DNA from 2 places in the Klebsiella quasivariicola genome. Region 2 is predicted to be linked to the other one. Evidence: predicted binding sites of a transcription regulator. Region 2 holds the regulator's gene; the other holds the start of a gene.
What was found. Region 2 encodes PurR, which represses purine synthesis genes. Its sites were predicted from a motif close to CANGCAAACGTTTGCNTG; they were not measured.
Positions count from the first base shown of each region.

Region 1 (15,412 bases), 2.6 Mb from region 2:
GGGTATTCTGTTTGAAAATCAGAACATCGCTTTCATGGTCGGCCTGGCCTTCTCCATCGCCGCCAGCTGTAACTTCCCGATTATTCTGCTGTCGATGTACTGGTCGAAGCTGACCACCCGCGGGGCGATGATCGGCGGCTGGCTGGGCCTGTTGACTGCAGTGATCCTGATGATCCTCGGACCCACCATTTGGGTGCAGATCCTCGGCCATGAGAAAGCGCTGTTCCCGTATGAATATCCGGCGCTGTTCTCCATCGCCATCGCGTTCATCGGTATCTGGGTCTTCTCCGCGACCGATAACTCACCGGAAGGGTTGCGCGAGCGCGAGCAGTTCCGCGCCCAGTTTATCCGTTCACAAACCGGGATCGGTATCGAACGCGGCCAGGCGCACTAAGCGTCGCCTCCCCTTCCCCGACATCATCCGGGGAAGGGGGGTATTCTGGCCGACTCAGTTATAGGTAAATGTGATCACCCCAGTGGCGTTTGCCGAACCAGCGGTCACCGCGCTGCCTGTTTTATAATAGTTGGTGGTAAAGGTGAGCGTTTGCATGGCTGCCGCGCCACCAGGATTGTCGGGATTAGTAAAATAGCTATAGCTGGCATCCGCGCCGCTGTTGGTCACCGTCGTGCGGCCCGAGGAATAAAGACTGAGGTCAGTATTCAACGGCATCGCTTTGCCATCCATATTTAACTGAACCCCCACCCCGGTGGCAACATTCTCCTCTGCCGTTAAGGCCATCACCGTGTTGCCAGGATTATTGCCGCTCGCTTGCGTCGCCGCCACCCGCATTAAAACATTGGTCCCAGGCTCGCAGGAGAGGGTCAGGGGCTGTTGCGCACTCCCCACCTTTGTCGCGGTGTTAAACTCGCTGGCATTGATGCTACCCATGGCAAAACTGAGACTGTTGCTACTGACGATGCATCCCATCGGGATCATCTGGATGCTGGTGGTGCCGCTGATATGTAGCCGGGAAATGGAGATTGTCCCCTTACTATCCTTCGCCGATACGGTAGCCACCGGATCGCTGAACGATAATTGACTGTTGCTGGCGATAGCGCCGCCGGTGGCCACCAGCTGCAGCTGATATGCCGGGGTGTAATGGGTCGAGGCATAATAATCAAACAGGCCGGTGGGCTTACCGAGATAGTAGTTCACATCGCCGATATAATGTACCTGCGAGTCGGGGCTGAAATCATCTGTATCGTTGTCATATTCACCGCTGATATTGAGCCACACCTTGACGCGGAGGCCGATCCCCTGCACCGAGGTGGCATAGATATTATCCCCTATCAGCGCCCCGGCATTGTTCGAGGACCAGGCAAACACCGCGTAGGTGCTTCCCTCGCAGTTAAGCAGCTCCGTTTGCGCGCGGGTAATTTTCCCCGAGTCATACAGCACGGTACCCGCGGTGTAGCTCCCGGCGTTGACCAGAATCTTTTCCGGCAGGTTGGTCATTGAGACATCGCCATAGTTGGTTCCCGTGCAGGCCGCCCAGCTATAGACGGGACACACTACCAGCATGAACAAGAAGATCAGTTTTTTCATACCCATCCCTGTCGAAACATTATTTGTAAGCCACATCAAACGTGGCGGTAAAGCCGACGATACCGGGGCTCACCTGGCCATAGGGTGAATACATGCGCGCCACCATATTGAACGTATGGATATCTGCATCGTCCCCAAAGGTATAGAGATACTGGTCACCGGGGCCAAGGGGCTGCTGGTCGGCCATGCTCTGCAGCTGCAAACCGACGCCGCTGGCCCCATTGCTGCCTGTCTGGAAGTTTTTATAAATTGAAGCGTGGGTGCTATCGAAGCTGGTACCGCTAAATGCGATGGTCACCGCCGACGCATCGGCGGAACAGCTGGAAAAGACCAGATTAACCGGTACGCTGGCTCCGCTCGCCCCGGCATGCCCGGAGAACGTCTGCAAGGAAACGGTGCCTAAATCGATACTGTTCGACGGTTCCACCGCCACCTCGCAGGAGGGCGCCTCGATGGTGCCCGTGACGTTAAAATTAACCGTGCTGCTGCCCTCATAAGCCAGCGCCTGAAGGGAGAGCAGCAAAAGGCTAACCAGTGCAACCCCTGTTGTTCCACACCCTTTCATGTTCATATCAGCCTCTACTTTCCATGTTGACATCGTGCCTCCCTTAGCGGCATTCGGCCTGATAAAACAGAATATCGTCGCTCAACGTGGTGCTGGAGAAATCATAATGAACGGTGCATTGCTCACTGCTTTTTTCTCCCCAGCGCGCTAACAGCTGGCCTTTTTTCTGCAGCCCCGTCAGATAGACCTGCCCCTCATCACCAACGATATTGCTGCGCGACGCGCTGCCGTGATCATTATCGAGGGTCACCAGCGCGCCGAAAGGCACCACGCCATTGCGGGTACGCAGGGTGAGCATCGCCTTATAGCCAATTCGCGTGTCGTACTTCACTTTGACGATCGCGTTACGCGTCGGTACCACCGTTCTGGCAACGTTATCCACTTCAGCGCCAGGGACTTCCTGTTCATCCAGCGCCAGGCTGTTACGATGGTACGGACGGACGTAAGGCACCACCGCATAGCCGGCGGCATCCGTCGTCACGTTGGTCTGGCCACGCACCGTCACATCGCTGACGCCGGGCGTTTCAACCAGCGCAGAACTCTCGCCCAGAAAACGTGACAGCGTGAGTCCCCCCGAATGAGCGACCATGCCGCCGCGCAGCGAATAGTTGTAGTGATTGCTGTAGCGGTCGTAGCCATAGCCGCCGGCCACATCCCCTTTCGAACCCTGGTAGTTGACGCTGAGGTTACCGGAGGTGCTTTTATCCTGGGTGTTATAACCCTCCTGGAGGCTCCAGTTGAGGGAACGATCCTCGAACGCTGAGCCGTTGAGCCCCACGCTGTGCGTGGTGTCGTTATGGCGGCCATGGTTCATGCTGTAATTCGCCGAGAGCGTCTCGCCGAGCGGGATGCTTACCGTCAGGGAGATTATCGTATCGCTGGCAGGCCGCTTATTATCGCTGTCATCGGTACTTTGCACATTACGGTTATAGGAATAGTTAATAAAGTAGGAGGCCCTGCCAATCGACCCGCTATAGCCCACGCCCACCGACTCCATGCGCGAACTGTCCCAGTAGGTTTCATTGACCAGCGAAAGCGAGAGCGAACCATAGCCGAACAGCGTCTGCGACACCGAGGCGTCAAAACGGCCTTTCGTTCTGCCGCTCTGCGTACAGCAACCATATTGTGTGGAAGAGTTATCGACAAAGTCCTGGAACGAATAGTATCCCGCCGTGGAGTAACGATAGCCGGCCACGGAAAAGTTGGTGCCCGTCTGCAGAAAGCTTTTACTGAAACGGACGCGATAAGATTGCCCCTGTTCTTTATTTGTCGAGGAGGCCGTTTCGCTCGCTTTGACATCAGCCCACGACTGAGAACCATCAAACGAGAGCGCGCCGATGGTTCCGAGGTTAAAACCGGCGCCTAACAGCAAATTGGTGTACTTATCTTCCGCCTGCTGAAAGCCGGTGTAAAAGGTAACGTTACTGGTCGCCCCATAGGCCAGAGAAGACTGAATGAAATTATATTCTTTATCGTTGGAGCTGCCCGATCGCGTCCTGCCGCTGCTCACTGCGTAGTCCAGCTGGCCCTCGCGCTGGAGGATCGCCAGCGACGCGAAAGGCACCACAAAGTTTTGCTCGCTGCCGTCAGACTCCTTAATGTTAACGTACAGGTCGCCGGCGCTGCCGGTGGCGTACAGATCGTTAATTTCAAAGGCGCCGGGAGCCACAGTGGTTTTATAGATGCTGTAACCATTCTGATAAACCGAGACTTCGGCAGTCGTGCGCGCGATACCTCTGATCGTAGGAGCAAAGCCATGCAGACTATCCGGCAGCATCTCTTTATCCGAACTGAGCTGTAAACCGGTAAAGCTTAAACTATCGAAGATGCTGGAAGAGGTATAGGTATTACCAACCACCAGCTGGCTGCGCAGGGTATGAATATCGCGGGCAAGATAGGAGTAAACCGACTCCCAGCGGGAGTTGTTGTCGCTGTGGCTATAGGTGCTGTAGTTACGCAGGCGCCATGGTCCCAGATTCACCCCAGGCTGCAGGCTGACAAACTGACTGTCGATAGTGGTGCCGTTATGTCGCGGCGCATTGCGCTGCCCGGTGACGCTATAGTTGAGAAGACCGGCGTTGATCCCCTGCTGCCACTGGCTCTCCGGTACAAAATCCCGCGGACGGTTTAGCATGGCAGCCTGCGGCACGGTGAAATCTATCCGCTGCTGGGCAAGCGCCACCGTAAACACCATGCCCGGAATCGCCGACAATCGCGCGCAGGTTTCTCCTGCCTCGAACAGTTTCGGATAGGCCGTGGTATTAATGAGCCATGAATTAAGCAGCTCCCCGGAAAGGCAGGGAGAAACGACCGCGCTGGCGTCCTTTTCATTTTTCTCAAACGTCAGCGATTCTGAGCCGACATATTTATCATTGATGTACACATCAAGATGATAGGTTCCAGGCGGTACGCCATCTTGCGAAAAATAGGACAGATCAACCGAAGTCGCAGTATCCTCAGCGACTTCGAGTAAATTCGGGTTGAAATATTCGCCGGCCTCAGCGTGGGGAGGTAGGGTACTCAGGCACAGAACAACAACGACGCAGATACTTTTGGCTGAAAAAAGCAGCTCAACGCTACTGAATGATAGCGGTATATTTCTTCCCTGACATACCATAATCATTAATCACGCTCCATGTGATTTCTTTTTTTCCTGTCGTGGACAGGTTACTCTGCACGGGTATTTTTAAAGTGGAAAATGGGGCCGCGAACCATGCGCCAGAAATATTTTTACCGTTAAGGCTAACCTGTGAGAAATTCATATACAGCGGTGAGCTGTTTTTTACAGTCACGGAGGTTCCGTCTTTTCCCCACTGTAATTTGTCGGCATAGGCATCCGGTGTATTACCTTTTAACGCAGCGGGCCGATAAATCAATTTTATCTTCGAGTTAATTGCAAACTGTACGACATTTTTATCAGGTACATATTCCGTGGCCGGGATCCCTTTAATATTGAGCCAAAACATGGACTCGCGATCGTCGGGTAATGTCTTTCCTGATCGAACCACGCGGACAAATCCTTTCTCCCCGGCTTTGAGACGAAACAGCGGCGGCGTAATAATAAATGCGTCTTTTGCTGGCGAGGCGGCATCGACCACCGACAGCCAGGACTGAACGATATTGCTGTTATGATCTTTATTTTCAACCGTTATTGCCGCGTTATTTTTCGCACCATCAAACACCAGACGCGTGCCGCCTACGACCACACTGGCCTGCGCGATAGAAGATGACAGCAATAAACCAACCACAAAGAAAGGATATCTCATACGTTTAATTAAAGGGGAATAGCAGGCGACTCCCCTTTCTCCATTCAACAAAAAGCCGAATTAATGATAGGTCACGTTATAAGTCACGGTTGTCTGAACGGCACCTTTTGTCGGATCGGCATCACCCGATTTCACCATTTTAACGGTGAACGGAATGGTTGCTGCACCCGAAGAGATATCAACATCAGAACCTTCTTCGTTATTCTTCATCACATTGCCCGCTTCGTCGAAAAGGGCTACAGCAACGCCGGTTGCCGGCTCATCAGTCGCCTGGTTTTTAAAATAATCGCTGTTCGCGGTATCGGAAACACCGCCAAAAGTGACGCGGGCGATGCTGTTACCACCTTCTTCCGCGGTCGGGCAATCGGCTAAGCTAAAGGAGAAGTTCTTGGCAGCGCCGAAGGTATACGCTTTCAGATCCGCCACTGAGGTGGTGCCCATATCAATAGCCGTTACGCCGCCATCAATGGTCGCCGTACAGGTCGTATCGGAAACAATACCATTAAAGGTAATGGTGTTATCAGCCTGCGCAACGGTAGACAGCACGCTGCAGGCAGAGAAAATCAGGGCACCCGCCAGAAATTTTTTACTCATCTTCATATTTATTCCCATATCCATTATAAACGACAATCAGTCCGTCAATTGCTTTATGCAGCGATATTAGAGAATGAAATTCAAGCAGCGCGGCGTCATGCATGTATTTACATGACATATGGTTTATGATAATTAATATTATTCATAAATAACGACCAGCATTTGAATCCATTCAATAATACAAGCTCGCGTGAAAATAATAACTAGCATGAGGTAAGAACTCAATTATTAATGTAAAAATTGATTTTTCACGGCATAGCATCGCAACGTGCACGTGCTTATATAAAAACTCCTAAAAATCATAGTGATATCAAATTATAAAATTCGTATGAGCAATTTGATATTTATATAGTATTTACCCCATAATTAAATGCGGCCTCACCGAGAAACATTTAGTTACAAAGTCAAGGCGGATATAAGAATTGGCTTAATCCTTTATGATGATGCGTTAAGCAAATCGATAACAAAAAAAGGGAATAGCCGATAGCTATTCCCCTCCTCAATATTTCTTAACATTCACTCTGGCGATAATGTTAAAACATCAGCCACCGCACTAACGGCGCGGCCAGCACCACCACTACGCCAGACAGCATCATCACCAGGCTGGCCACCACACCCTCTTGTTGACCAAGCTCATAAGAGCGCGCCGTCCCGGCGCCGTGGGAAGCCGCGCCGAAACCGGCTCCTTTCGCCATCCCTTCCCGGATAGCAAGACGTAAAAACAGCATATCCCCCACCGCCATGCCAAACACGCCGGTGATCACCACAAACAGCGCCACCAGATCGGGCTGGCCTCCCAGCGGTTTCGCCGCCGCCAGCGCAAAAGGCGTGGTCACCGAGCGCACCGCCAGGCTACGCTGAATTTCATCGGACAACATCAATCCGCGCGCCAGCCACACAGAACTGGTGACGGCCACCACCACCGCCGTCACCACCCCGGCGCTGAGCGACATCCAGTGGCGTTTTATCACCGCGACATTCTCATAAACCGGCACAGCAAAGGCGATGGTCGCCGGGCCCAACAGCCACAGCAGCCAGTGGGTCTCCCCCATATAGCTCTGATAAGAGATATGGCCCAGCACCAGGATCAGCACCAGCAGGATCGGTGTGAACACCAGCGGCATCAGCGGCAGTTTATGAAAACGGCGATACAACTTTTTATTTGCGTAATAGAGGCCCAGCGTCGCCACCAGACACAGGATACTCAGCAGGGCATCGCTCATTTTTTAATCCTGCTCACTTCGTAACGATAGACCTTGTCAACGACCCAGGCCGTGGTGCCGAGCACCATCAACGTGCTTAAGGCAATCACCAGAAAAATACGCCAGCCGTCAACCATCAACAACTGAGCATAATTGACCACCGCCACCACCGCCGGGACGAAGAACAGCAACATCTCCGCCAGCAGCCAGCGGGCACCGGCCCGCACCCAGTTCAGGGGGATCACCCGACACACGATCAGCAGCAAGAGCATCACCATGCCCACCAGGTTAGCCGGTAGCGGCACCTGCCACCTGTTGACCAGATATTGCGCGAAGATGAATAGCCCGACGTAAAGCAGCACCTGCAGCGGGATCTGAAGACGTTGCGCCACGGCGGGGGCAACGCGAGCTGGCGCGAAGGCCATGAGCGATAATCCTGAAAAAAGAAGTCAGGCGTGCAGTATAGAGAGCCGCCGAAGCGGACAGAAATGAATTAAAATCATCGCAGGTATAGTCTCAGGGAATAATTATGGATATCCGAACGCTGCGCTATTTTGTTGAAGTGGTTCGTCAGCAGAGTTTTACTCGCGCGGCGGAAAAGCTGTTTGTCACGCAGCCCACCATCAGCAAAATGCTCAAAAATCTCGAAGATGAGCTGAACTGCACGCTGCTGATCCGCGATGGCCGTAAACTGCTGCTCACCGATACTGGACGCGTGGTCTTTGAACGTGGCCAGGCGATCCTGGATGAGTTCAGTCAACTGGAGTCAGAGCTGAGCGATATCAACCATCTGCATAAAGGGGTGCTGCGGCTTGGCATTCCGCCGATGGTCGGGACGCTGATGGCCGAGCCAATCAGCCGCTTCCGCCAGCGCTACCCCGGCGTCGAGCTGAAGATCGCCGAGTTTGGCGGCCTGACGGTCCAGCAGGCGGTCAGCAATGGCGAGCTGGATATGGCAATGACCGCCCTGCCCATCGAAGAGGGTAGCCACCTCACCACACTGCCGTTATTCAACCACCCACTGTGCGTCCTGACGCCAAGGACCGCGTCATGGGAAGGAATAACCTCGCTTTCACCGGCTGCGCTGGCGGCGCATCCGCTGGTTATCTATAACGAAGAGTTTGCTCTTAGCCAGCAGTTGATGCGCCTGTTTGCCGAGCATGACGTGAAGCCACGTATCGCCGTGCGCAGCGGCCAGTGGGATTTTCTCGCCGCGATGGTGCAGGCCGGTATTGGCGTGGCAATCCTGCCGGAACCGATTTGCCAGCGTCTCGACCCGCAGAATTTTTGCTGGATCCCGTTGCAAAGCGAGCTGCGCTGGGAGCTGGGGATGATTTGGCGGGAAGGCGTGTATATGTCGCGCAGCGCTGAGGCCTGGCTGGCATGCAGCAAAGCGTTCTGGCTGGAATAATTCCCTGGTGACAACGCGTTCCGCAGAGGAATGGGTAGCCCGGGTCAGGCGCTTGCGCCGCTGCCCGGGTTTTCCCCGGTCGCGCTAACGCTTACCGGGGCTACACATTTACTGCGGTCTCGCCAGTAGTCCGAATAAGCGTCGCGCTATCCGGATTACAGGTTATTGATCTTCGATTAACAGCGCTTCCAGCAGGTCGAGGTCGTGCAGCAGCTTCTGCAGCGTCTCGTTGCTGATCTGCCGGGTGGCGCGCAGATGATACAGCTCGCCGCGCTCAGAGCGCAGGGCCGCCAGACGGAAGCGGCGCTCCAGGCTCTCTTCGAGCATAGAGGTCTCCACGTCGTTACGGCCATCGGCGCGCCGGCGCAGGTTACCAATCACCCGCGAACTGACTTCGGTCAGCAGCTGATTATCGATATTCTCTTTGGTATCCGCCGCCAGGCGCTCTTCCATCTTCTGGATCGCCACAATCGCCACGTCTGCCGTTGCCGCGCGCGCCAGCCGCTCCTCTTTCCGCTGCTGCACATTGTCGCTCGACTCAATGTGACGCAGCAGGATCGGCAGCGCTATCACCCCGACGAACAGCGAGAAGAGGATCACGCCGGCGGCGAGGAAAATCAGCTCATAGCGTGCCGGGAAGACATTTCCGTCCGGCAGCAGCAGCGGAATTGAGAGCACACCGGCGAGGGTAATCGCCCCGCGCACCCCGGCAACAGAGGAGATCAACAGCTCACGGGTAGTCCAGGAGCCAAACTCCATCGGCTTCTTCTTCAGGAAGCGCTGGCTGAGCTTACGCATCGACCACAGCCAGCCAAAACGCACCAGCATCAGCGCGGCATAGATCAGGATAATGTCGGTAAACAGCATCCAGGTCTCGACGTTGGGGTCGGCTTCCGCCGCCACCAGCGAGCTGGAGAGGATATCCGGCAGCTGCAGGCCCAACAGCAGGAAGACCATGCCGTTAAAGACAAACTCCAGCATCGCCCAGGTGCTGTTGGCACGCAGGCGCATCGCCAGCGGCGCGGTACGCATTACGCCGGAGCGGGTGATGGTCATCCCTGCCGCCACCGCCGCCAGGATGCCGGAGACGCCGATATGTTCGGCAATCAGATAGGAGGCAAACGGCAGCAGGAATAGCAGGACGATCTGCGTAGCCGGTTCATCCCCACCCCAGCGGCTGAGGAAACGCATCGAGCGGCCATACGACCAGCTCACCACAAACCCGGCCAGCACGCCGCCGATCGCCACCTTCAGAAACTCTACGGTCGCGCCGCCAACGGTGAAGACCATGGTGCCCATCGCCACCGCGACGGCAAACTTGAGTGAGACCAGGCCAGAGGCATCGTTCATTAACGCCTCGCCCTGCAGAATACCCATGATTTTTTTCGGTATCCGCCCTTCCCCGACGATGCCGGAGAGCGCCACGGCATCGGTCGGCGAGAGTACGGCCGCCAGCGCGAACGCCGGGATCAGCGGAATGCCAGGCACAATCCAGTAGATCAGAAAGCCGATGCCGACCACCGTCACGACCACCAGCGCCAGCGCCAGACCAAGGATCTCCCGCCCGTGTTCAATAAATTCACGGGTCGGCGTTTTCCAGCCGTCGGCGAACAGCAGCGGCGGGATAAACAGGACCAGAAACAGCTCTGGATCAAATTCAACGTGCAAACCGAAGGTCGGCCATGCCAGAAGCGCGCCAATGGCGATTTGCATCAGTGGGAGTGGAACCTGAAAGGGCAGTACACGTGTCACTACCCCGGACAGTGAGACCACGAGGGTCATGATGAGGATGGTAAAGAATATTTCCATGTGTTCCCTGTTTGCTGCGTTTTCTTTTATACCTGTGAGGCGTCGTGCCTGTGAATCATACGCTACCCAGATTAACGCAAATGGAAACAGGATGTGGCTTAAAAATAAAACGGGCGGCCTGAGCCGCCCGTGAGGAGCACGAAGGGTTTAAATCGCCCAACCGCCCGCGTAAAACGCCACCAGCGCCACGGCGATAATTACCGTACCGAGGTTCAGCTTGCGCCACTCGCCGGAGACCAGACGGCCAATCACCAGGGTAGCGAAACCGATCATGATGCCGGTCACGATGTTACAGGTCAGCACGATAAACACCGCGGTGATCAGGCCAGCCATCGCGTCAACGAAGTCGTTGAAATCGATTTTTGCCACGTTGCTCAACATCAGCAGGCCGACGTACATCAGCGCCGGCGCGGTCGCGTAGGCCGGTACCAGATAAGAGAGCGGGGAGAGGAACAGGATCAGCAGGAACAGGACACCGACCGTCACCGCGGTCAGACCGGTTTTACCGCCGGCCGCGGTACCCGCCGCCGATTCGATATACACCGCCGCTGGCGCCGCGCCAACTAAACCGGAGAAGACGCTGCTCAGGGAGTCGGTGGTCAACGCTTTACCGCCGTTGATGATCTGTCCGTCTTTGTCCAGCAGGTTCGCCTGGCCGGCCACCGCGCGGATGGTACCGGTGGCGTCAAAGACCGCCGTCATCACCAGCGCCAGCACGCTGGGCAGCACAACCGGATTCAGCGCGCCGACGATATCGAGGCTGCCAATCAGCGAGTTGCCTTTATCATCGCTCAGGGATGGCATGGCGAAAATACCGGAGAAATGGACGTTGGGATCGAAAATCAGGCCGACAATCGACACGCCGATAATGGTCAGCAGAATACCGCCTGGTACTTTCATTTTTTCCAGACCGATGATCACCGCGAGGCCAATCAGCGTCATCACCACCGGGAAGCTGGCAAATTTGCCCAGCGCCACCGGCAGACCGTCCAGCGGGTTTTTGATCACCAGGCCAACGCCGTTGGCGGCGATCAGCAGCAGAAACAGGCCAATCCCGATCCCGGTACCGTGGGCCACGCCCTGCGGCAGATTGCGCAAGATCCAGCTGCGGATGCCGGTTGCCGAGATCACCGTAAACAGGACACCCATCAGGAATACCGCGCCGAGGGCCACCGGAATACTGATGTGCTGCCCCAGCACCAGGCTGAAGGCGGTAAAGGCGGTCAACGAGATAGCGCAGCCAATGGCCATCGGCAGATTCGCCCACAGCCCCATCGCCAGCGAGCCAATGCCCGCCACCAGACAGGTGGAAACAAATACCGCGGCCGGCGGAAAGCCCGCTTTACCGAGCATTCCCGGCACCACGATGACGGAATACACCATCGCCAGAAAGGTAGTAAGACCTGCAACAATCTCCTGACGCACGGTGCTGCCGCGCGCAGAAATTTTAAACCAGGCGTCTAATGAACCGCCGGTACGCGCTGAAGGCGTAGACATAGAAAACTTCCCCTGAAAATTTTTATCGTTCGTGGGTATGCGTGGTGGACCCTCCACTGCCAGTTAAACGCGATCTCCTTGTACCGAATCGCAGCGCCAGGGGGGCTGCAAAAAAGCAAACGTTTAACTCCGCGCATACACTACGGTGTGTCAACCTTATCTCCTCCCTCTGGATAGCAGAAAAAAGAGGGAGCAAAACAGAAAGGCAAACGATTATCCGGCCTTTAGATAACCCTTTTCAACCGATGTTTATCGTATTTCGCTAAATTTCGCTTATGACGAACAGAAAATAACCAGCAGATGCGCAAACGTTATCGTCTATGCGCAATCCGCTAACAATTTTTTAGTGAGTTGCTTTCATTTAGCCGGGTCATCGGATCCGCTAATACCTCAGGCACCGGGTAAAGAAAAGGGGCCGCCACGCTCGATGGCCCGTTGCCAGGCAGGTCGCTGTTCCACTCGCTGTCGCCAGGCCTCGATATGCACAAGATCATGCATACCGCCGCGGGCTAACAGCGCCATCACCGGGAAGCTCATCTGAATATCGGCCATACTCAGGCGCTCGCCGGCAAACCATGGCCGCGTGGCAAGATGGTCGTCAATAAACCGCGCATGGGTGGCCAGCTGGGGATCCAGCCACGCTTTCTGAATGCCCTTGCCCAATAGCGAGCCTAGCGAGCGGACGCCAAAGGGCACAGGGGGTTTACCCAGACTGGCGAACACCAGCTTCATTAACAGCAGCGGCATCAGCGAGCCTTCGGCATAGTGCAACCAGAAGCGGTACTGCAGTTTGTCCTCTATCGCCTGCGGCTTGAGCAGCCCACCGCTGTCCCAGGTCTCCTGCAAATACTCGAGTATGGCCCCGGACTCCGCCAGCACATAGCCGTTGTCTTCCAGCACCGGCGATTTCCCCAACGGATGGATTTTCTTCAGCGCCGCCGGCGCCAGCATCGACTTTTCTCGCTGATAGCGGACTATCTGATAAGGCAGCTGCAGCTCTTCCAGTGCCCACAGGACGCGTTGCGATCGTGATTGATTAAGATGATGTACCGTCAGCATGGGCCTCTCCCGTGGTTTGTTCAAATTAACTATAGGAACAAGCGCTCATTGCCGGGAAAATTTCGGCAAAACAGGGAGGAAAAAATGGCAGCAGCTGCCATAGTTAAGGTGTCGACGCAAACCGGAACCTCCATCAACAGATTGCGCAATACTGAGGGACGTCGACGTCGGGGGAAACCCTCTCGTGAACCAGCGAGATAATGCGAAAGACCAAGACCGGAAAACAACTAAAGCGCCCAGTTGTGGCGCTTTAGTTTTATTACTCCTCTTCCAGCAGACGGGCGCCGGTCCCCTCTTCCCCCAGCTTATCGCCCGGGTTGCGCAGCGGGCAGTCGCGCCGTGATAAACAGCCGCAGCCGATGCAACCGTCAAGCTGATCGCGCAGCGCCGTCAGGGTGTGAATCCGCCGGTCCAGCTCCTCACGCCACTGCGATGACAGCATCTTCCACTCTTTTGCGCTGAGATTGTGCCCTTCCGGCAGTACGCCAAACGCGTCGCCGATGGTCGCCAGCGGGATGCCGATGCGTTGCGCAATTTTGATAATCGCCACCGCGCGCAGGACATCGCGCCGGTAGCGCCGCTGATTACCGGCATTGCGCTGACTGTGGATCAGCCCTTTACTCTCATAGAAATGGAGAGCCGAGACCGCCACGCCGGTTCGTTTTGCCACTTCCCCGGGCGTCAGTAGCATTTTGATGCGGGGTGATTTCTTTTCCATAAAGCGCTTTACCTCAAGTTAACTTGAGGAATTATACTCGCCCGCAGACAAAACGACGAATCGAGAATTGAGAGAGGCCGCTTTATGTCCCATCAGGATATTATTCAAACACTGATTGAATGGATTGATGAACATATCGATCAACCACTTAACATTGATATAGTCGCCAGAAAGTCAGGATACTCGAAGTGGTATCTGCAGCGGATGTTCCGCACCGTGATGCATCAGACGCTGGGGGATTACATTCGTCAGCGCCGCCTGCTGCTGGCGGCGGAAGCGCTGCGCACCACCCAGCGGCCGATCTTTGATATCGCGATGGATCTGGGCTATGTCTCGCAGCAAACCTTCTCCCGGGTGTTCCGCCGGGAATTCGACCGTACCCCCAGCGACTACCGTCATCAGATCTCCGCGTGACGCGGCGGCTGAGGCACGCTCATCGGCGTGGGAGCATTGGCTAACCAATGCATAAACTCCCGCGCCGGCATCGCTTTCGCAAACAGCCAGCCCTGGCAAAACTGCACGCCGCGCCTGGAGAGCCAGCTTACCTGTTCCGGCGTCTCCACCCCCTCCGCGATAGTCTTTAAACGCAGCCCGCGCGCCATCTCGATGATGTGTTCTGCGATCAGATGACTGGTGTTGTTGGTGGTCAGCGTATCCACGAAGGTTTTATCGATTTTGAGGATATCGACGTTCAGGGCATGCAGATTATGCAGATTGGAGTAGCCGGTGCCGAAATCATCGATCGCAATTTCGTAGCCAGCTTCGCGGAACGCCTGGATCACCGGCGTGGTTTTCGCCACGTCGATAAACCCGCGCTCGGTCACTTCGATTTTGATCTGCCCAATGCACACCGCATAGCTTTGCGCTTTCTCACTAATCTGTGAAATGAGCCGCGCCGAATGGAAATCTGAAGCAGAGAGATTGATCGCCACGTACAGCTGCGGATGGCTGGCCAGAAACTCCCCCATTTCATAAAACAGTTCGTCCACCACATAGTCCGTGATCTGGGCGATCATGCCTTCATTTTCCGCCAGCGGGATAAACTCCGCCGGATTCATCACCGGGCCGTCAAACCCCGGCCAGCGCAGCAGCGCTTCCGCGCCGACGCAGCGGTTATTTTTAATATCGATAATCGGCTGGTAGTGCAGGCGCAACTGGCGGCAGCTCAGGGCCCGCTGCAGCATATTGCGCGGCGAATGATATTGCCGACGGGTACGCGACCACACCAACACCAGCAAAATACTGCAAATGATCCCCAGCGGCAGCGTCAGGCTGACCTGGTTACAGAAGTTGTGGTAGTAGCTGGCCCGCGAGGTAGACATGATGACCGCGATCGGCCGGATAGCGGAGCGGGCAATCGTGTAAACCCGACCATGTTGATGAAAAAATGTATCGCCTTCGCGAATTAGCCTCTGGAGTTCCGCGGGCTCAACATTATTACTCAGCGAGAAAAAGAGGTTAGTTTTAGTATCGAAAACGCCATAGGCCAAATCGCGATCGCTGGCGATCACTGAGCTATACGAGTAGGGGTTGACCACCACCACATAGGGCCCCTTCTGCATATAGTTCATGGCAAAGCCCGGGTAAAACGGCGTATCCCGATAGTAATAAATCGCCACGTCCGGCTTTTTGGTGTAATTCGCTGCCGGCATCCGCCAGCCGGTCTCTGGATGAACGGACGTCGAGCAGATAAAGCGCTGGCCATTGGCGTAGATCAGATCTTCCACATACAGCAGACCGCGCAC
Region 1 is NZ_CP022823.1:5,135,013-5,150,424, forward strand. Features, by position in the region: gene actP (cation/acetate symporter ActP) at 1-394, shown strand, start outside; gene B8P98_RS25855 (type 1 fimbrial protein) at 449-1,546, opposite strand; gene B8P98_RS25860 (fimbrial protein) at 1,566-2,111, opposite strand; gene B8P98_RS25865 (fimbria/pilus outer membrane usher protein) at 2,155-4,734, opposite strand; gene B8P98_RS25870 (fimbrial assembly chaperone) at 4,688-5,377, opposite strand; gene B8P98_RS25875 (fimbrial protein) at 5,438-5,995, opposite strand; gene B8P98_RS25880 (LrgB family protein) at 6,505-7,194, opposite strand; gene B8P98_RS25885 (CidA/LrgA family protein) at 7,191-7,598, opposite strand; gene B8P98_RS25890 (LysR family transcriptional regulator) at 7,703-8,584, shown strand; gene B8P98_RS25895 (Na+/H+ antiporter) at 8,747-10,393, opposite strand; gene B8P98_RS25900 (NCS2 family permease) at 10,541-11,890, opposite strand; gene B8P98_RS25905 (glutathione S-transferase family protein) at 12,281-12,949, opposite strand; gene soxR (redox-sensitive transcriptional activator SoxR) at 13,209-13,667, opposite strand; gene soxS (superoxide response transcriptional regulator SoxS) at 13,752-14,081, shown strand; gene B8P98_RS25920 (EAL domain-containing protein) at 14,066-15,412, opposite strand, start outside.
Region 1: B8P98_RS25900 (NCS2 family permease) is a predicted target of PurR. The motif match lies at 12,003-12,020, and genes of this name have one in related genera.

Region 2 (15,412 bases):
GAGAGTAGCAATGTCGTTTGAATTACCTGCATTACCATATGCAAAAGACGCCCTGGCGCCGCACATTTCCGCAGAAACCCTGGAATACCACTACGGTAAACACCACCAGGCATATGTCACTAACCTCAACAACCTGATCAAAGGCACCGCGTTCGAAGACAAATCCCTCGAAGAGATCGTGCGCACTTCTGAAGGCGGCGTATTCAACAACGCAGCGCAGGTATGGAACCATACTTTCTACTGGAACTGCCTGGCGCCAAACGCCGGCGGTGAACCGGAAGGCGAATTAGCGGCAGCGATTGCAAAATCCTTCGGCAGCTTTGCTGATTTTAAAGCGAAATTTACCGATGCCGCAGCGAAAAACTTTGGCGCCGGCTGGACCTGGCTGGTCAAAAATGCTGACGGCAGCCTGGCTATCGTCTCCACCAGCAACGCCGGTACGCCGCTGACCACTGATGCGAAACCGCTGCTGACCGTTGACGTCTGGGAACACGCTTACTACATCGATTACCGCAATGCCCGTCCAAGCTATCTGGACCATTTCTGGGCGCTGGTTAACTGGAAGTTTGTTGCGGCCAACCTGGCGGCATAAACGACAAACCGCAGCAGGGTCTCCCCGGCTGCGGTTCTTTTTTAGCCCTTCCCCATCCAATGATTACTGGCTGGCGAAAGCCTCTTCCGGCTGCGCTCGTCCGCTAAACCAGACCAGCAGCAGCGCCAGACCGGCGATAATCGCCCCCATCACCGGCACAAACGCATAGCCCAGTCCGCCAGAGATCACCGCCCCACCGGCGGCAGCGCCCAGCGCGTTGCCGAGGTTAAACGCGCCGATATTCACCGAAGAAGAGAGTCCCGGCGCTTCATGTGCCACGCGCATGACGCGCATCTGCAGCGGTGGCACTACCGCAAAGGTGGCAGCGCCCCAGACAATCATGCTGATGGCCGCCCCGACCTGAGATTGCGCCAGCAGCGGGATTGCCAGCATGATCGCCATCAGCAGCAGCAGAAATCCTTTCAGGGTGCCGGAGACCGACCGGTCGGCGAATTTACCGCCCAGATAGTTACCCAGCGAAAAGCCGACGCCAATCAGCACCAGCATCGCGGTAATGAACAGCGATGAAGCGTGGGTCAGCGTATTGAGCACTGGCGAAATGTAGGTATACAGCGTAAACATCGCACCCGCGCCCAGGACGGTAGTCAGCAAGGCAGAGAGCACCTGAGGGCGCAACAGGACGGCCAGCTCTTTTTTGACTTCAGGGCGTTCACCCGCACTGCCCTTCGGCAGGGAGAACCACAAGCTGACCATTGCCAGCAGGCCTAACCCCGCGGTGGCGAGGAAAGACATTCTCCAGCCAATGGTTTCGCCAAGCCAGGTGGCCGCCGGTACACCGCCAATGTTGGCGATAGTGAGTCCCATAAACATGGTGGCTACCGCGCTGGCCTGCTTATGTTTCGGTACAACGCTGGCCGCCACCACCGACCCCAGGCCAAAGAACGCGCCGTGGTTGAGGCTGGTAATAATGCGCGACAGCAACAGCGTGGTGTAATCCGGCGCGATGGATGACAACAGGTTGCCGACGGTGAAGATCCCCATCAGAAAAATCAGCGCATTGCGCCGTGCGCGATGTGACAACAGCAGGGTCATCAGCGGTGCGCCGACCATGACGCCGATGGCATACGCACTGATCAGCATTCCCGCCACCGGTATCGAGACGTCCACACCTTTCGCAATCACCGGCAGCAATCCCATCGGGGAGAACTCGGTGGTGCCGATGCCAAAGGCGCCGATCGCCAGCGCGAGTAAAGGAAAGTTGATTTTCATTCAATGACTCCATCAGGCCGTCAGAGAGGACGGCGTAACATCAGAAGTCAAAAGCATGACATCAATCACAAAAAAACAAAAGTGAACGAAATGACAAAAGATTTTTGCAGAATTGATAATAATAGCGGTGGAGAGGGAGGAGGCGCGCTCCTCCCGCAGCGGAAACTTAGTGCAGTATGGCGGTCAGGCTGAAAGCGACAATCACGCCGAGAGCAATAATCGTGGTGATCAGCGAAAACTTTAAATTGGTATCCATCATTTTTCCCTCTAGTTATCCCCACACCAAAAGTGAGCTTGCTCATTTTTGCACAAAAAATCGCAAAAATCTTCCGGGATTTAGGGCGATGCACATTTTTGCTCTTCCACTTTGCCCCAAGATCGGACAAAATCCCACGCTAATTTAAAAGCGTATCGGCCATTGACCCCTTCCTGTCGTTCTGTGTCGTTTTCCCGACGTGATGCAATGTTGAAAATTGTATTCAGGGTGTGTGTAGGCAAACGTTTACGTATCGATGATCAGGCGATCAGGTCAAGGCATGGAGTGAGATGTAATGGCAACTATTAAAGATGTAGCGAAGCGCGCAAACGTTTCCACTACAACTGTATCACATGTAATTAACAAAACCCGTTTCGTTGCCGAAGAGACGCGTAATGCGGTGTGGGCGGCGATCAAAGAGCTGCACTACTCGCCGAGCGCCGTGGCCCGCAGCCTGAAAGTCAATCATACAAAATCGATTGGCCTGCTGGCGACCAGTAGCGAAGCCGCCTATTTCGCTGAAATTATTGAGTCCGTGGAAAAGAGCTGCTTCCAGAAGGGCTATACCCTGATCCTGGGTAACGCTTGGAACGATCCGGAAAAACAGCGCGCCTATCTGTCGATGATGGCGCAAAAGCGCGTCGACGGTCTGCTGGTGATGTGTTCTGAGTATCCGGATTCGGTTCTGAGCATGCTGGAAGAATACCGCCATATTCCGATGGTGGTGATGGACTGGGGCGAAGCGAAAGCTGATTTTACCGATGCGGTGATCGATAACGCCTTCCAGGGCGGTTATATTGCCGGACGCTATCTGATTGAGCGTGGTCATCGCGAAATCGGCGTGATCCCGGGGCCGCTGGAGCGCAATACCGGCGCAGGACGCCTGGCCGGTTTTATGCAGGCAATGAAAGAAGCGCATATCAACGTGCCGGAAAACTGGATTGTGCAGGGCGACTTCGAACCTGAGTCCGGCTACCGGGCAATGCAGCAGATCCTGAACCAGCAGCATCGCCCAACGGCGGTATTCTGCGGTGGCGATATCATGGCGATGGGCGCTATCTGCGCCGCAGACGAAATGGGGCTGCGCGTGCCGCAGGACATTTCGCTGATCGGTTATGATAATGTGCGCAACGCCCGCTATTTCAGCCCGGCGTTGACTACCATTCATCAGCCAAAAGATTCGCTGGGCGAAGCCGCGTTTAACATGCTGTTGGATCGTATCGTCAACAAGCGTGAAGAGTCACAGTCTATCGAAGTTCATCCCCGACTGGTCGAACGCCGCTCGGTGGCGGATGGCCCGTTTGTCGATTATCGCCGCTAAGGCCTCTGCGGGCGCGGATCATTCCGGCGCCCGCAGCCACTCCCGGTTTAGCGTATCGCTGTCTCCCAGATAGTCCAGCATCCAGTTCAGCGCCGGTGAAGCGTCACTCTGCTGCCACGTCAGGCAGCAGGCGGCATCCGGGAACGGATTTTCCAGCGCCAGTGCGGTCCATTCACCGCGATCTATCCATGGACGGGCAAAATGGCTCGGCACCATACCGACGCAAAGTCCAGCCGACAGACAGGTAGCAGACGACTCCCAGTCGGGAACGACCACCCTCTTCTGATTATCCAGTAACCATGTCGTTCGTTTGGGCAGTGAACGTGAGGTATCCTCTCGCACCAGCGACGGCCAGTTGCGCAGAACATCGTCGCTCAGAGGGCCATCCATCTTCGCCAGCGGATGATCGCTTGACACCACGCAGTCCCAGCTCAGCATTCCCATATCGCGGAACGCATAGCGGCCGCCGACCGGGATAGATCGCGTTGCGCCGATCGCCAGCTCTACACGGCCATCGGCCAGGGCATCCCACACGCCGTTGAATACCTCCTGAAAGACGATCAGTTCGACGTCGGGAAAATGGCGATAGAAATCGACGATCATCTGGCGCATGCGCGCCGGTTTCACAATATCGTCCACCGCGATCGACAACTGTCCGCGCCAGCCGTTGGCGATTTGCTGACACTGCTGGCGGGTGATCTGCATTTTTTTGATAACAGAGCGCCCTTCCTGTAAGAACCAGACTCCAGCCGGGGTCAGCGCCACGTCACGATGACGCCGCTCAAACAAGGGAACCGCCAGCCATTCTTCAAGCTGACGCACGGTATAGCTGACCGCGGAAGGGACCCGGTGCAGCTCCTGCGCGGCAGCGCTGAAACTGCCATTACGGGCAACGGCATCAACCACTTCCAGAGAGTATTCAGACCACATATTCTGCCTGCAAATTTTTTGAATGCATGTGACAAATATTAGCGTTTCACAAGCCACAATGCACTGCCTACACTCTGCGCCATCGTACCTGCCGTCAAAAATGAGAACGTTATGTCACAACCTGGGAAAGGATTTTTAGTCTGGCTGGCTGGCCTGAGCGTGCTGGGCTTTCTGGCCACCGATATGTACCTGCCGGCGTTTGCCGCCATGCAGCAGGATCTCAATACCTCCCCCGCCTCAATCAGCGCCAGCCTGAGTCTGTTTCTCGCTGGCTTCGCACTGGGCCAGCTGTTTTGGGGGCCGCTGTCAGATCGCTACGGGCGTAAACCGGTGCTCCTGAGCGGGCTGGCGATTTTCGCTCTCGGCTGTCTGGGAATGCTGTGGGTGCACAATGCCACTCTGATGCTGGCGCTGCGCTTTCTGCAGGCGATCGGCGTCTGTGCCGCGGCGGTTACCTGGCAGGCAATGGTCACCGATTACTATCCCGCACAGCGGACTAACCGTATCTTCGCTACCATTATGCCGCTGGTGGGATTATCGCCAGCGTTGGCCCCGCTGCTGGGCAGCTGGTTGTTGATTCACTTTGAGTGGCAGGCCATCTTCGCCACCTTGTTTGCAATTACCTTGCTGCTGATGCTGCCGGCATTGCGCCTGAAGGCAGCGGCAAAGCCAGTCGCCGTGACACAGCAGAAGATCACCTTCCTCGCACTGCTGCGTTCGCGTGAATACAGCGGCAATGTCCTGATCTACGCCGCCTGTTCCGCCAGCTTCTTCGCCTGGCTCACGGGATCGCCTTTTATCCTGCACGAGATGGGCTACGGCCCAACCGCCATCGGCCTGAGCTACATCCCACAGACCATCGCCTTTCTGGTGGGAGGCTATGGCTGCCGCGCGCTGCTGCAAAAGTGGTCCGGTCAACAGATGCTGCCGTGGCTGCTGGTGGTCTTCGCCGTCAGCGTAGCCGCCACCTGGCTGGTCGGTCTACAGACGCATGCCTCGCTGGTGGCGTTAATGATCCCTTTCTGCCTGATGGCAGTGGTCAACGGCGGGATCTACCCCATCGTGGTTGCTCAGGCGCTGAAGCCTTTCCCGCAGGCGACCGGCCGGGCAGCGGCGCTGCAGAATACCCTGCAGCTTGGCCTGTGCTTCCTGACCAGTCTGCTGGTATCCGCGCTGATCGCCACGCCGCTGCTGACCACCACCAGCGTGATGCTGGTCTCGATTGGCTTAGCCGGGATAGGCTTTCGTCTGCAGCAGACACCTGAGCTGACTCCCCGCTCTTCCCACGCTTAACTTACCTCGCCGGGACCCGGACCAGTCGTTAGCATGCTAAGAAATTTTTATTGAAAGCCAGTACTTAGCGTCCTATACTGGATCCGGGTTCACATAAATAGAAAATAGTTACAGATTAACGGATGCAGGATGCCTTCGTTTCACCATGGAAGGCCTTTCGGCAAGGGTTATCTCCCTTCCTCTGTTTACGTCGGATAGCGACTTCACGGATTATCCGTGAGATTTCTCACAAAGCCAAAAAAGCGTCTACGCTGTTTTAAGGTTCTGATCACTTGGGCGTGATGGAGAAGCTATGAGTTCATCGTGTATAGAAGAAGTAAGTGTACCAAATGATGACTGGTACCGGATTGCAGCTGAATTATTAGGCCGTGCGGGAATTGAAATCAATGGCTCCGCGCCGTCAGACCTGCGGGTTAAAAACCCTCTCTTTTTTAAACGGGTTTTGCAGGAAGGTTCGCTGGGTTTAGGCGAAAGCTATATGGACGGCTGGTGGGACTGCGAGCGTCTGGATATATTCTTCCACAAGGTGTTACGCGCCGGGTTGGAAAAACAGCTCCCTCACCATTTCAAAGATACACTCCGCATAGCAGGCGCTCGTCTGTTTAATTTACAAAGTAAAAAACGCGCCTGGATTGTGGGCAAAGAGCATTACGACCTCGGTAACGATCTGTTTAGTCGGATGCTTGACCCTTACATGCAGTATTCCTGCGGTTACTGGAAAGAGGCGCAAACCCTTGAGGCCGCGCAGCAGGACAAACTGGATCTGATTTGCCGCAAGCTTGAGCTTGAACCGGGTATGCGGGTATTGGATATCGGCTGTGGATGGGGTGGTCTTGCCGAATATATGGCACGACACTTCCAGGTCAGCGTCGTGGGTGTAACTATCTCCGCTGAACAGCAAAAGATGGCTCAGGCCCGTTGCGCCGATCTCGATGTGGAGATTCGTCTCCAGGATTATCGCGATCTGCATGACAGCTTTGATCGCATTGTCTCCGTAGGCATGTTTGAGCACGTGGGGCCGAAAAATTACGCCACCTACTTCGAGGTTGCCGACCGTAATTTGAAACCCAATGGCCGTTTCTTACTGCACACTATCGGTTCCAAAGTCACTGATCATAATGTTGACCCGTGGATCGATAAATATATCTTCCCTAACGGCTGCCTGCCTTCCGTGCGTCACATTGCCGAAGCCAGCGAGAAGCATTTTGTGATGGAAGACTGGCACAACTTCGGCGCCGATTACGACACGACCCTGATGGCCTGGTATGAGCGTTTCCTCGCCAGCTGGCCGGAAATTGCCGATAATTATTCAGAACGTTTCAAACGCATGTTTACCTATTATCTGAACGCCTGCGCCGGCGCCTTCCGCGCCCGCGACATTCAGCTCTGGCAGGTGGTGTTCTCGCGCGGTATTGAACATGGACTGCGCGTCGCCCGTTAAATAACACTCCCCCGCCGATCGGCGGGGGATTTTTTTCAGGCTTCATTGACCTTCGCCGCAATCTCTTTCGCCGCCAGCACGCGCTCTACCGTATCGACAACCGCCTGGGTCTGCGGATCGATCTCAATATTGACGCGATCGCCCAGCTTTTTCGCTCCCAGCGTGGTCCGCTGCAACGTCTCCGGAATAAGATGCACGCAGAAACGAGTAGCCGTGACCTCTCCCACCGTCAGACTAATGCCATCAATACCGATGAATCCTTTATAGAGGATGTATTTCATCAGCGTCGGATCCTGCACTTTAAACCAGATCTGACGATTATTTTCGGAAGTGAGGATTTTCACAATTTCTGCTGTGGTCATGATATGGCCGGACATTAAATGCCCGCCAATTTCGTCGCTGAATTTCGCCGCTCGCTCAACGTTCACTTCATCGCCGATCTTGATATCGCCGAGATTGGTAATACGCAGTGTCTCTTTCATCAAATCGAAGCTGATGCGCGCGCCGTTGATTTCAGTCACCGTCAGGCAGCAGCCATTATTGGCAACAGAGGCGCCGGTTTCCAGCCCCTCCAGCATATGTGCCGGTAACTCCACCACGTGGGTGCGAAAATTGGGTTTATCATCAATGGAGACCACTTTCGCGGTTCCCTGAACAATACCTGTAAACATCTTAGGCTCCTGTTGAAAATCATGACGGTATGATTACCGTTTTCGCTATCAGGAACAATAACAGGAGGGCAAAGCGGTTGCCAGCGCGCTTCGTGCCCCGACTCTTTTTTCACTGGCTTAATGGCTAATCCTCGCTACAATAGACTGGAAATTCCTCATTTTTATCCCCTTGCTGCCAGTTACGGCGGCTTTTTTAGTCTCAAAATAACAACAATTCGAAGGTGTTCACGTGCAGAAGTATTTTATTGAAGCGCGTCAGTTATTAGCTCTGGCCATACCCGTCATCCTCGCGCAGGTGGCGCAGACGGCGATGGGGTTTGTCGATACCGTGATGGCGGGTGGCTACAGCGCCACGGATATGGCTGCCGTGGCCATCGGGACCTCCATCTGGCTGCCAGCGATCCTCTTCGGCCACGGCCTGCTGCTGGCGCTGACTCCGGTGGTGGCACAGCTTAACGGCTCTGGCCGGCGGGAGCGTATCGCGCCGCAGGTGCGTCAGGGCTTCTGGCTGGCCGGCTTTGTCTCGGTGCTGATCATGGTCGTGCTGTGGAATGCCGGGTATATCATCAGCTCCATGCACAACATCGATCCGTTGCTGGCGGAGAAGGCGGTTGGCTATCTGCGCGCGCTGCTGTGGGGCGCGCCGGGCTATCTGTTCTTCCAGGTAGCGCGTAACCAGTGTGAAGGGCTGGCTAAAACCAAGCCCGGGATGGTCATGGGCTTTATCGGCTTACTGGTTAATATTCCGGTGAACTATATCTTTATTTATGGTCATTTCGGCATGCCCGAACTGGGCGGCGTCGGCTGCGGCGTAGCGACTGCTTCGGTTTACTGGGTGATGTTCGCCAGCATGCTGTGGTGGGTGCGCCGGGCGCGTTCGATGCGGGATATTCGCTGCGCCGAGGGCTTCAATGGCCCCGATTTCGCCGTCCTGTTGCGGCTGGTGCAGCTGGGGTTGCCCATTGCTCTGGCGCTGTTCTTTGAAGTCACTCTGTTTGCCGTCGTCGCGCTGCTGGTCTCCCCGCTCGGGATCATTGACGTCGCCGGTCACCAGATTGCGCTGAACTTCAGCTCGCTGATGTTCGTTTTGCCGCTGTCGCTGGCGGCAGCGGTCACCATTCGCGTCGGCTTCCGCCTTGGCCAGGGCTCAACGATAGATGCCCAAGTTTCGGCCCGCACCGGCGTGGGCGTGGGCGTCTGCCTGGCGGTATTTACCGCTATCTTTACCGTGCTGATGCGTAAGCAGATTGCGCTGCTGTATAACGACAACCCGGAGGTGGTGACGCTGGCCTCGCATCTGATGCTGCTGGCGGCTATCTATCAGATCTCTGACTCCATCCAGGTGATCGGCAGCGGTATCCTTCGCGGCTATAAAGATACGCGGTCTATCTTTTTTATCACGTTCACCGCGTATTGGGTGCTGGGTTTGCCGAGCGGCTATCTGCTGGCGCTGACCGATATGATTGTGCCCCGCATGGGACCTGCCGGTTTCTGGTGCGGATTTATCATCGGCCTGACCTCTGCCGCCATCATGATGATGCTGCGGATGCGTTTTCTGCAGCGCCAGCCTTCCAGCATCATCTTACAGCGCGCCGCGCGTTAACTTATCTAAGCCCGCCACTCCGGCGGGCTTTTTCGTTCTACGGCACAGCGGCCGCATTGTACATTCCGTTACTCCCCGACACCAAAGACTCACTGATGACCTCCCGGCAGGCGCTTATAGTGTTGCCAACAGCCCCGCAGTGGGGTTACTCAAGAAACCAAGTCGAGGATTTCAGAATGAAAAAAGTATTAGCTCTGGTCGTTGCCGCTGCTATGGGTCTGTCGTCAGTTGCTTTCGCTGCCGATGCGGCGAGCACCACCCCGAGTGCAGCAGCCAGCCATACCACTGTTCACCATAAGAAACATCATAAAGCGGCCGCTAAACCGGCTACTGAGCAAAAAGCCCAGGCTGCGAAGAAACATCATAAAGCGGCCGCTAAACCGGCAGCCGAGCAGAAAGCCCAGGCTGCGAAGAAACACCATAAAGTGGCCGCTAAACCGGCAGCCGAGCAAAAAGCGCAGGCTGCGAAGAAACACCATAAAGCGGCCGCTAAACCGGCTACTGAGCAAAAAGCCCAGGCTGCGAAGAAACACCATAAAGTGGCGCACCATGCAGCTAAACCGGCGGTTAAACCAGCGGCATAACGGTCAGGGCATAAAAGGTGATAAACCGGCGCTGAACAGCGCCGGTTTTTTTTCAGGAGGACATCATGCTGCAACGCTATCGCTTCGAATTGCTGCTGTTATTGCTCATCGTCTGCGCACTGTTTACTCTGCGCTTGATGTTTAAATAGCTGGCTGCTGAACCCATTTACGGGCCGGCGGCGTATAGTCGCGAAAACCGGCGATAATCTCCTCCACCGAGTCTGCAAACGGCAGCATCTCCGCATAGCGCGGATGCATAAACCCTTCCCGCACCATGTTATCGACCATCGCCTGAAGCGGATCGTAATAGCCCTTGATATTCAGGAACGCGCACGGTTTCTCATGGATCCCCAACTGCGCCCAGGTCCACTGTTCGAAAATTTCTTCGAGCGTCCCCGCCCCGCCCGGCAGGGCAATAAAGCCATCCGCCAGCGCCGCCATTTTGGTTTTCCGCTCGTGCATATCCTCGACCACATGTAGCTCCGTCAAACCACGGTGGGCAATTTCCCGCTCCACCAGGCCGCGCGGCATCACGCCTATCACCACGCCACCAGCCTCCAGCGCCGCATCGGCGACCGCCCCCATCAGACCGACTTTGCCACCGCCATAGACAAGCGCCAGCGCCTGCTGCGCCAGTGTACGTCCAACCAGACGGGCGGTTTCGAGATACAGCGGATGTTCGCCAGCTGAAGAACCGCAGAAAATACCAATAGATTTCATCTTCGTTATCACTCCTTCTCTTCTGATGGCCGATAATTTAACACAACGGCAACCCTTCCGCGCTGGATTAGACTGGCTGAAAAATGAGAGCTGTGACGCTCGCTGGCGAAGAAATATCCTTGTGGTTCAGTAAAATATATCCGGAATGGGTAAAAGTTCCGCAATCGCATGCAATGTACAAGAAAAGTGACGTTTACCTCTTGCCACATCCCCTCCCTGCCGTTAATATGCGTCCCCGTTGTCACCACAACATTGCGTTCGTAGCTCAGTTGGTTAGAGCACCACCTTGACATGGTGGGGGTCGTTGGTTCGAGTCCAATCGAACGCACCATAATGCGTTTATAGCTCAGTTGGTTAGAGCACCACCTTGACATGGTGGGGGTCGTTGGTTCGAGTCCAATTAAACGCACCATAATGCGTCTGTAGCTCAGTTGGTTAGAGCACCACCTTGACATGGTGGGGGTCGATGGTTCGAGTCCATTCAGACGCACCAAGCTTTTTTCTCTGTAGTTTCTGAATTTTATCCCCTGCTCCCCGATTGTATTGCTGATTTAAAATGTTGTGTATGGGCAAAGAGCTTTGCTTGCCTCTTCCATACTAGTCCACATTAATGCAGGGGAAGCCAACCCTTTAAATGAGTATCAAAAATCGATTAACAGACCACGCTGTTTAATTTTTTAATGATAATCAGTCCATTCGTCATATATATATGCATATGCAAAACGATATATCAGATACCCCACCAGGAATTCCACAACTGAAAGTAAACCCCAGAGATATTTATATTCATTGACTGAGAAAAAAAGAACCAGCCAGCCAGCGCGATACCTGAAGCACCTAATCCCATACCTGCCCCCTTGATAACACGGGAAAGTATGATGAATAATTTTCGTTTTATATTCATAATCCACCAAACAAGTATTCACATATTTTTTTAAATTCTGCTGAATCTTATCACCGACCATACACGCTGTTTCGAAAGGTTTTACAATATCCTCAACAAGGAAATACAGAAGATCCAGTTCTCCCAGACTTTGCAGTTTATCATGCAGTACCGGATTTCTGCGCTTCAGATATCGGGACGTGTATATTGCTCTGGATGTTTCAGCACCAATGGATAATAATAACCCGGCAAGACTTCCTGCGAAAAAAGCGGACACGCCTCTGGAGGCGCTCCCCCTCTACCTCATCCCAGTCCAGGGTCAGGTGCTGCGGCTTCTGTTCTGCCGCTATATGGGGTAACAGTTGCTAACTCAGCACCGGCAATATCTGCTGATTCAGCAGGCTGTTACTCATCGCTTTACTCCATCTTTTCTGGCGTTAAACTCCATCACAACGTCCTTCATTCATTTACCTCCGCCGTCCCGCCCCCTGGCTGCGCTAACGCACCCGCCTGTTTTCGCGAACGCTACCGCCCATCGCTGTCTCCTAAAGGAACCCTAAGCGCACTGAGCAAGGCAGAACGGTGGCTTTTTTTAACGTCCTGGATAACAGACACTCAGCAATACATGCACATGAAAATCCCGTTTGTCTCCGCGTATTCGCGGAGTACATTCAGTTTGAATTCAGCGGTATTTCGGTTCAGCTCGGAGGTGGCTGCGTAATGTTGAAAAAGACGATAAACAGAATAAAAAAATAAACTGACAATATTTTGTCATGCCAGAGAAGGAAGCCGTCTGGACGCAGGGCGGAAGCGGTGGCTTCGCAAAAACAAGATTCCATACTGAAAACTATCTCTGGCGTAATAAGGCAAGCATGCGGTAAATAAGGGATAGAACCTTGCCACAAGAGAATAAAGAAAGTCCAGCCCCGGTCTGGCCAGACTAACTTTTTAAGATTAACGCCCGAACGACATTGAGAAATTAAATATAAAAGACCTTAGCCATTGATCGTGTAATAATATGGCGGACGAGTCGCACATATCCAGAATAAGCGGCGAAAAACGCACCATGAAATACATGGTAGTCCTGATTTACATCAATAAGCGCCAGCCGACCATTATTTCACATAACCCGCCACTAGTGTCCTGGCGATCCTGACACGGATAATATTCCCCGACCATAAAGCGCAGCGGCAGCTTGCGCATCTACCGCCTGGCAGACAAGAACCGCATATCGCCTTCAGACACGGCGAAGGCTGACCTGCGCCATCGCCAGGGCATCTTCTCCAGCCGGCAGCCGCGAAGGGGCATCAGGATCGTTCACCATTCGCCAGACGGCCTGAGCCACATCAACCGCCTGCGTCACGCTGGCGTTATCCTGCATGCGGTCGAGGATCTGCTGACCGAGCGCCGCATAGCTTTCCGGGAGCTGCCCCATCGTCCGGCGGGCGTTTTCCCCGAACCGGGTCTGCGGGGCGCGTCCCGGCAGGACCAGCCCGACGCGAATATTGAAAGCACGGAGCTCCAGCGCCAGCGACTCCGTGAAGGCATTCACTGCCGCCTTGCTTGCGGTATAGACCGCCAGCAGGGGCATCGGTTGCAGGGTCACCGCCGAGGTAATATTGACAATTGTCCCGCTACGGCGTGCTCTGAATCGGGGAAGTACCGCCTGAGTCAGGGCGATAGTTCCCAGGGTGTTGGTGGCAAACAAGTCTGCTATCGCCTCGCGCGATGCGCCCTCGAGGGCGTTAAGCATCCCCACTCCAGCGTTGTTAACCAGAACATCGATCTCTCCCGCTTCGGCAAGGGCCTCCGCGATACTCTGCGCCGAGGTGACGTCAAGACGCACCAGCCGCAGGCGGTCGCTGGCGGGCAACAGACCTTCCTGCGGGACACGCATGGTGGCGATCACCCGCCAGCCATGTTCGAGAAAATAACGCGCCGTCTCCAGGCCAAAACCCGAGGAACAGCCGGTGATCATAATCGTCTTCATATTTCTGTCTCCCGTTAACGTTTCCATTTCAATCATAGACAGCCTTTCCCGGACGATATAGGGTCAATAGTCCACCATTCATTAGCAGGAGTCCGGGAATGAGCGATCCGCTGGCGGAGATCATCGCGATGTTAAATCTCAGAGCGGTGCTGACCAAAACCATCGAGGGGGCGGGAGAATGGCGAGTGAGGCGTTCGGATGAAGGGATGTCGTTCTACGGCGCCGTGCTGGCCGGGAGTTGTCGGCTGGAAATTGACCAGCATGAGCCGCAGATCCTGCGCGCCGGGGATTTTATTTTGATCCCGGCGGCGTACCGCTTCGCGCTTACCAGTCTGGCCCCGCCCCGATCGCCAGCGCTGGAGACCATCCCGGTGCGGCTGGCGGAGGGACACTTTCGGCTGGGAGCGCTTGACCAGCCGTCACAGATGCAGGCGCTGATTGGCCACTGCGCTTCCGGTTCGACGAACGCCAGCCTGCTGGCCTCGCTGCTGCCAGCCTTTGTAGTGGTCCGCGACCAGCCGCGGCTGGCCACCTTTGTCAGGCTGCTGAAAGAGGAAGCGCAGGCCGATCGCGCGGGCAAATCTTTCGTTCTGGCGCGGATGGTGGAACTGCTTTTCATCGAAGCCATCCGTTCCACCGGAACTCTTGCGACCCCCGGTCTGGTGCGCGGCCTGAGCGACCCGCGGGTCGCCCAGGCAATCCGCCTGCTGCACCAGGACCCCGCCAGACGCTGGACGGTTAACGCTCTGGCCGCCGACTGTGCGCTGTCTCGTTCGACGTTATTTGAACGCTTTATCGAACTGACCGGGGTGACGCCGATGGGGTATCTGTTAGGCTGGCGGATGACGCTGGCCATGCAGTGGCTGAGCGAAACCGGCATCAGTATTGCGGAAATCGCCGAACGCATCGGCTATGGTTCGGCCAGCGCGTTCAGCGTAGCCTTTACTCGTTATACCGGAATTTCGCCGGGCAAATATGCCCGGCAGCGGGCGACGCAACAGGCCACAGATGCAGCCATCACCTAACCTGCTGCAATCTCCGCCAGCAGCCAGCGCTCGAACATCTGCAGCGGCTGCTCCCCCTCCCCGCCGCCGGGTTTAATCAGACAGAAACGCTTGGCCAGCGTCGGGGAGCCGGGCCACGGGGCGACCAGCGTTCCGACACGCAACTCGCTTTCCACGTACATCTTCGGTACCAGGGCCACCCCCTGCTGGCTCAATACCGCGGCTATCGCCATCTCATGCAGATCGTAGCGTGGACCCTGCGCCGGATTATCGAGCGTCAAACCACACTCGCGGGCATAGTGCAGCCAGGCGTCGGGGTTTTGCCGCCGGTGAATGCGCGGCAGCCGGTTAAGCTGCCCCGGGAGATCGTCATCCGTCACCAGCGCAGCATGACAGACCGGCAGCAGATACTCCTCGAACAAAAACGTCACCTCCATCCCAGTCCACGCCGGGTGATCAAAATGGATGGCCGCATCAAATCCGCTGCCCGGCAGGATGAAGGGATCGCTGCGGGCGGCGATATTAACCACGATATGTGGATGCTGCGCCGTAAAGCGCCCGAGCCGGGGAATTAACCAGCGGCTGGCAAAGGTGGGGAGCACAGCGATCTCCAGACTGCGACCCTCGGCGGGCATCCCGCTGACGTCATGGGTGTCCCGCTCCAGTCGGGTGAGGATCTCACGGACCTGGCGGGCATAGCGGGCGCCTGCCGGGTTGAGCCGTACCCGACTCCCTGTTCTGTCGAAGAGTTTGCTGTTGAGGAGCGCTTCCAGACGGGCTATCTGCCGACTGATCGCCCCTTCCGTTAACGCGAGCTCCGCCGCGGCGCGGGCAAAATTGCCGTGGCGGGCGGCGGCCTCAAAAGCCAGTAGCGCAGCGCTGCTGGGGATTTTA
Region 2 is NZ_CP022823.1:2,496,529-2,511,940, reverse strand. Features, by position in the region: gene sodB (superoxide dismutase [Fe]) at 11-592, shown strand; gene B8P98_RS12520 (MFS transporter) at 656-1,822, opposite strand; gene cydH (cytochrome bd-I oxidase subunit CydH) at 1,989-2,081, opposite strand; gene purR (HTH-type transcriptional repressor PurR) at 2,374-3,399, shown strand; gene punR (DNA-binding transcriptional activator PunR) at 3,418-4,329, opposite strand; gene punC (purine nucleoside transporter PunC) at 4,441-5,622, shown strand; gene cfa (cyclopropane fatty acyl phospholipid synthase) at 5,915-7,063, shown strand; gene B8P98_RS12490 (riboflavin synthase subunit alpha) at 7,099-7,734, opposite strand; gene mdtK (MdtK family multidrug efflux MATE transporter) at 7,964-9,337, shown strand; gene asr (acid resistance repetitive basic protein Asr) at 9,514-9,921, shown strand; gene ydgU (small membrane protein YdgU) at 9,987-10,070, shown strand; gene B8P98_RS12475 (LOG family protein) at 10,063-10,641, opposite strand; tRNA gene B8P98_RS12470 (tRNA-Val) at 10,896-10,972, shown strand; tRNA gene B8P98_RS12465 (tRNA-Val) at 10,977-11,053, shown strand; tRNA gene B8P98_RS12460 (tRNA-Val) at 11,058-11,134, shown strand; gene B8P98_RS31625 (hypothetical protein) at 11,319-11,801, opposite strand; gene B8P98_RS12450 (SDR family oxidoreductase) at 12,762-13,514, opposite strand; gene B8P98_RS12445 (AraC family transcriptional regulator) at 13,613-14,539, shown strand; gene B8P98_RS12440 (LysR substrate-binding domain-containing protein) at 14,536-15,412, opposite strand, start outside.